One region of the Marinobacterium sp. BA1 genome, then DNA from elsewhere that is predicted to be linked to it. Evidence: riboswitches for the same ligand, from Rfam matches in the RefSeq annotation. Region 1 holds a riboswitch; the other holds the start of a gene.

Evidence for each region. A riboswitch is a leader RNA that binds a small molecule or an ion and turns the genes downstream of it on or off. The one in region 1 is predicted to bind thiamine pyrophosphate.
Region 2: another riboswitch for thiamine pyrophosphate. It lies ahead of thiD (bifunctional hydroxymethylpyrimidine kinase/phosphomethylpyrimidine kinase); the one in region 1 lies ahead of ACAM29_RS09265 (NUDIX hydrolase).

Annotation. Positions count from the first base shown of each region.
Region 1 is NZ_BAAFHC010000001.1:1,917,284-1,920,484, forward strand. It holds gene ACAM29_RS09255 (MFS transporter) at 1-662, opposite strand, end outside; gene ACAM29_RS09260 (LysR substrate-binding domain-containing protein) at 809-1,705, shown strand; TPP riboswitch at 1,743-1,861, shown strand; gene ACAM29_RS09265 (NUDIX hydrolase) at 1,892-2,356, shown strand; gene ACAM29_RS09270 (hypothetical protein) at 2,328-2,459, opposite strand; gene ACAM29_RS09275 (FAD-dependent monooxygenase) at 2,531-3,201, opposite strand, start outside.
Region 2 is NZ_BAAFHC010000001.1:2,940,655-2,943,855, forward strand. It holds gene ACAM29_RS14280 (methyl-accepting chemotaxis protein) at 1-47, opposite strand, end outside; gene ACAM29_RS14285 (CHAD domain-containing protein) at 180-1,073, opposite strand; gene ACAM29_RS14290 (CPXCG motif-containing cysteine-rich protein) at 1,089-1,280, opposite strand; TPP riboswitch at 1,381-1,477, shown strand; gene thiD (bifunctional hydroxymethylpyrimidine kinase/phosphomethylpyrimidine kinase) at 1,535-2,353, shown strand; gene ACAM29_RS14300 (ABC transporter ATP-binding protein) at 2,357-3,094, shown strand; gene ACAM29_RS14305 (ABC transporter permease) at 3,094-3,201, shown strand, end outside.

The sequences.
Region 1 (3,201 bases):
GTGTGGCCAAAGGCACTTCTAACCGTTTGAGTGACCGGAGCATACTCAGCGCGACCGGACAATGGTGCTTCGTTCACTCGCAGAAGAGGGATACACAGAGCCATAGGCAGAAGCGCTCCGGTTATCACAACAACCATAAGCCGCCAATCAAGCCACTCCGTCAACCACGAAGCCAGCAATGGCAGGATGACTTGTCCAGCGGAGCCAATGGCCGATGTGATACCGAGATAGTGGCTGCGCCTGGCTTCGGGCGCGGCTCGTCCAATCACGGCCAGGACGACGCCGAATGCCGTCCCGGATATCCCCATACCGACAAGCACACCGGCACCAAGATGCTGAGCCAAGGGTGTCGTACCAAAGGCGCAAACCACCATTCCCACCACATAGAAACCGAAGCCCAGCCACAATGCACGACGATCACCAAACTTGTCGGCGATCATTCCGAAGCCCGGCTGTGCAAGCCCCCACACCAGATTCTGAATAGCGATTGAAAGCGAAAACACCTCGATTCTGCCACCGAACAGCTCGTCGGACAGCGGCTCGATAACACCACCAAAGATCGCACGTACCCCAAAGGCCAAGGCCAATACAAAGCCACCAGCAAATACGATTGGCATCATCTCCGGATTCGAGCCTTTGGAGGCTTTTCTATGAAGCATCATGGCTATCTCACTCTTGCACCTTAAGTCTTTGAGGAAAATTGATTGGCAACTCAGCTGCCTGTCACTCCTTATTGACGCCGATGCTAGCACCGAGATATTCTTTTTAATATCGAATATATTTTAAATAATAGTTTTGGATTTTTGAAGTGAATATTGCTTTCGACATTGATGCACTACGTGCGATTGTGGCCGGAACTGACCTACACAGCTTTGCAAGAGCATCCATGCAACTGGGGCGCTCACAGTCGGCAGTCAGCATGCAACTCAAGAAACTGGAACAGCAGGCTGGCACACAGCTATTCATCCGCAAGGGCAGAAATCTGGTCCCAACCGAAGCTGGAGAGGTATTGGTGGCGTATGCCCGCCGAATTATCGCTCTCAACGATGAAGCCGCACTCGCACTCGGCGCGACGGCGACTTCTGCCACCGTTAGGCTTGGCCTGCCACAGGATTTCTTTGAGGACGTGATGCCTGCAGCCTTGTCTGCATACTCCCGCAAACACGCGGGAGTACACGTCGAGATTCAAGCTGGCCCAAATCACGTACTTGCGGAAGAGGTTCGGGCTGGCCGTCTGGATGGTGCCATCGCCTTTTTCCCAGCAAGCTCCGCTGGTGAAAGTGACGGTGATCTCATTTGTGAGCTTCCCACGCAATGGTTGGCACATGAGCGCTTTATGAATGATTCCCTCGATGACCGGGTACCATTGGTGCTATTCGACCATCCCTGCCTCTTCCGACAATCTGCACTAGCCGCACTCGATCAGGCGGGTAAGCGCTGGAAAGTAGCAGTGACAACACCAAGTCTTCCGGGCATCTGGGCCGCGCTTCGTTCGAATCTCGGTCTTGCAGTGCGGACCCAGCATGGCATGCCTAAAGACATCAGGTGTATTGGCGAAAAATTTGATCTGCCCGAACTCCCACCTACTGCCCTTAAGCTGCTCTGTGCTTCGAATGCTAGCCCGGCAGCGCAAGATCTATTCGAAATTCTGTACCATGAGACGATCAATCAGGTCGCTCCAGGTGGAATAAGACAGACCTACTAACCTGGTACTGCGCCATTCGAAAATGCCTGATATGCTTCTCATTACCGAGGGGGCACCCACCAAGGGGCTGAAATACTGTTGGCGATGCTGCAGCACAGTGACCCTTTGAGCCTGAATCGGATCATGCCGGCGAAGGGACAGGTTTTGACGCCTCATACCTTCGCTGGCCTCGCAAACGAGGCTGACATGTTATCAACGACAGAGAACACCCCCACCATTCGACCAATCGCCGCTACGATTGCCGCCGTCTATCACAAAGAAAAGATACTCTTGGTACGCCGGGCCAACCCGCCGGACGCAGGCCGCTGGGGCTTCCCCGGAGGGAAAATAGAGGCTGGCGAATCGATTGAACTTGCCGCCGTCAGAGAACTATTTGAGGAAACCGGGGTGCAGGGTCGTGCACGTCAAGTATTCACGGCGGTGGACGCCTTCGACCAGGACGAAAGCGGCCGGATACATCAGCACTTCGTGCTGATTGCGGTCCTTTGTGAATGGATTGCCGGAGAGCCCGTAGCTGGAGACGATGCGCTTGATGCGAAGTGGTTTAGCCTCGACGAACTGACCGATGCCGGCCTTGCCCTGAGTCTCGATGTCGCCAAGGTCGCCCGTCAAGCAGCCGCTATCACCCTTGGACAAACGAACGGCTCATGATCTCTAGTATTCTCACCATTGCTGGCACAAACACAGATGGCACACCTGCTTCCGCTTCTTTCAGGATCGGGATGATCTGTTCTTCAGTGAATCGCTTCTTCATGTTCATCGCCTTTCTCTGTGATGAACATTACTGACAGCTTCATGGATTAGAAAGTGGGGAGCTGGTCACAACTACTTTAATCCTTGCATCCAGAACTGGCTGAGTTCAGTAGCAGAAATATGGGATGCCGGCAGCAGCGGTTCAGGTTGTTCAGAAAATATCTTCTTAGCTACCTGTCTTCCAACCAATTGAGCTGCAGAAGTTTTAACATTCCTCTGTTGATAGAAGCCTTGCAAAGCGACTTCCAGCTCATCGGTCTCCATCAGTAAGCGGGCAAGGTGCCATGCATCTTCTAGCGCCTGACATGCCCCCTGACCAGAGGTCGGCAAGGGAGCATGGGCCGCGTCCCCGATAATTATGACATTGTCTTGATGCCAATAGGGAAGAGGATCAATGTCATGAACAAAAATGCGATTAACCGATGCTCTATCACAGGACTGCAACACATTTTGCACTGGATCGGGCCAGTCCCGGAAACGCTGATTCAACTCCTCGTACCAATGGGCCCCGGACCGCTCCCTGTCGACAGCGGCGTTCCAGGCTCCCGCCCAATAGCACCACCCATCATTCACCGGGACAATTCCAAAACGCTCACCTAGACCGCGGAAGTCATGAATAGCGTTATCCAAAGCACCCTCTCGCTGCCTGCTCACTCCTACGACATTGACAAACCCGTGATAACGAGGAGTCACTTTCTCCGCATACAATGCCTGGCGCACGACCGACTTCATCCGTCCATCGG
Region 2 (3,201 bases), 1.0 Mb from region 1:
ATCAACAGCCATAATTTGGCACGAACTCTGAGGTTTTTGAAAAACATGGGGGCCTACCTGCTTAATTCATAATTTGCGCAACTTTCGTCGCCTAATGCGCACAGATTAACATAGTGTCTATCGAGGTAAAGATCCTTTAAATCATATGCTTATATGAATACTGCCTAATCTTTAAACACCTAATGCTTCCAGCGCCGATACAACTGTTTTGCCCTCTTGCGAGCCCGCTTTGCGTAAATCTCGTCGGTAAGGGTATCAATCTCGGCAAGCGCTTTTAGGCGGATTGCCTTAATGCCTGTGCTCACCTGATCCAGATCCTCTTGCCAAAAACAGGCACGAGCCTCTTCCATCTGTACAGTCAGTACATCCAGGTCATGCAGTCGTCCCAGAGCACTTCCGAGCGCTTTAACCTGGCTAATCCATTTGGGAGCGGTTTCATCCAGCAACCAACCACTTTGGAACAATAGTAACTTGACCCACTTCCTCCAGCGGTGCATCGGCTCCATGGCATGCTTTTGCAGTGCTTCGTGGGAAAGGCTACTGCCCTTGCGGCAGGTTTGCTTCAGCCCTTTGTGCAGATGTCGTTTACTCATTGAACTCAGATCAACGGCCACAATAGCCTGCTCCAGCCTCAGCAGTGTCTGCACAACCTGCAACAATGCCGGTTCATTCACTGTCACATGTCCAAGTACCTGCACCAACCCCGGCAACAATCGTTGGCGAACATCCGGCGGGAGGTCTGCACTCACCCAATCCAGCGTTTCCTTCATGACCTGCGCATCGCGACTGGAGGCAAGCGGCTTGGCCAGTCCCTTGCTCAAACGCTCGAGCCTGCTGTAGTCCGTGGTTTTCAGCCCAGGCTTCAGCAGACGCCAGAGCGCACGCAGGCGCTTACTGTCCACACGTGTCTGGTGCACGATCTCGTTCAGTGATTCGGTATCGGCATCAGCCCGCAGCGCAAGTCGGTCACACATACTGGTTAGCAATTGCAGAGCACTGCAGCGTATTTCAACGTCCAGCGGTTGACTCGACTCCAGCAGTCTCTGCCGGCTTTTTTCAATTTCTGGTTGCATAACGACTCCCTGTTACTAGCCACCCTCACGCTCAACGCTAACCTCGGGGCGCTCTTGATCACCTACGCTGACCTGAACCTGAATCGGGCTGCAACAGACTGGACAATCTTCTGTGTATTCCTGCTCAGGCTCCGTCACTTCGATCATCAGACTGATCGGCTCACCGCACCAGGGGCACAACAGATCGACATTTTCCAGCGGATTCATGGCATCTACTCCTGCTCAAAAGGTGCCGGCCTGACCTGAAAGCAGCCGGCATCTGGTTACAGCATAGACAGTGGTAGCGCTTGTGCCTAAACTAGCCACAGATTCTTGGTCGGGGTGCCCACACTGGATGGGCTGAGATGAGACCCGCTGAACCTGATCCGGCTTGTACCGGCGTAGGAAATCGAGATGACCGTTACTATCACTCCATGCATGCCCATGGCTGGTGCGGTTTTCTCCCGTACTGGAGCATCCGCATGACACACGCACACACACCCATCGCTCTCACTATCGCCGGCTCCGACAGCGGCGGCGGTGCCGGTATTCAAGCGGATCTGAAGACTTTTTCAGCACTTGGCGTATTTGGCACCTCGGTGATCACCGCCCTGACGGCACAAAACACCCGTGAAGTTCGTGCCATCCACGACGTTCCACCCGCCTTTATCGCCGATCAGCTTAATACCGTGCTGGACGATATCCACATCGATGCGATCAAGATCGGCATGCTCAGCCGTCCGGAAACCATTACAACCATCGCGACTATTCTGCGTGACCGTGGCCTTCGCAATATCGTGCTTGACCCAGTCATGGTCGCCAAAAGCGGCGACAAGCTGCTGGCAGACGAGTCAGTTGAGGCGCTGCGCAGCGAGTTGCTGCCGCTGGCGACCCTGATCACCCCCAACCTTCCGGAGTCAGCCGTATTATTGGGCGCACCGGAAGCGACCGATACGGATGCAATGCTGACACAGGCCAGAGAGCTGCTGGCAATGGGCCCTCAGGCGGTACTGGTCAAGGGCGGCCACCTGACCGACTCGGCAAGTGACGACAGCGCCGATCTGCTGCTGATGGACGGGCAGACCCACTGGCTGCCGGCCAAACGCATCCCCACCGCCAACACCCACGGTACCGGCTGCACTCTTTCCTCCGCGATTGCCGCCGGATTGGCCAGGGGGCGGGATATGCACACTGCCGTGGCCGAAGCCAAGACTTATATCACAGCAGCCATCACGGCAGCCGATCGGCTACAGGTGGGTTCAGGGCACGGCCCAACTCATCACTTCCACGCCTGGTGGTGAGCCTTGGATATTGAACTTCGTCAAGCCAGCCTGAACTGGCAGCAGCACTGCGTATTCAGCGACCTGAATCTGACACTGCCAAGTGGGCAGTGGACCTGCATTCTGGGCCAGTCCGGTGTCGGCAAAAGTTCCTTGCTGCAGCTGCTCTGCGGCATTGCCGACGAGGCCAGCATCAGTGGCGAGATTCACTGCAGTGATGGCCTGCCGCTGGCTGGCCGCGTGGCCTGGATGTCCCAGCAGGATCTGCTGCTGCCCTGGCTGAATCTTCAAGACAACGTGCTGCTTGGCGCCAGGCTGCAGCAGGGCCGCAAACCCTCAGGCGAACAGCGTGAACTGGCCGGATATTTGCTGCAGCAGGTGGGTCTGAACGATCGAGCCACTGCCCTGCCGGGGCAGCTGTCCGGCGGTCAGCGCCAGCGTGTGGCACTGGCCCGCACCCTGTTTCAGGATCAGCCTCTGGTCTGCATGGATGAGCCTTTCTCTGCACTGGATGCGATCAACCGGCTCAAACTGCAGGACCTGGCCGTCGAGTTGCTGGCCGATCGAACCGTGCTGATGATCACCCATGATCCGCTGGAAGCCCTGCGCATGTCGGATCGTGTCCTGGTACTGCAGGGCTCCCCAGCACGCTTGTCGGACCCGATAGTGCCGATTGGAAGCACACCCAGACCGGTCACCGACCCTGCCCTGCTTGAGCTGCAGGCACAGCTGCTTGAGCTGCTGATGGAGGGTGCCGCATGATGCAGGTTCTGCGTCCACTGATCATCACCACCGGGTTGCTGCTGATCTGGCAACTGATTGTCGGGCTGACCGATGCCCCCACATTCATTTTGCCCGGCCCCCTGCGC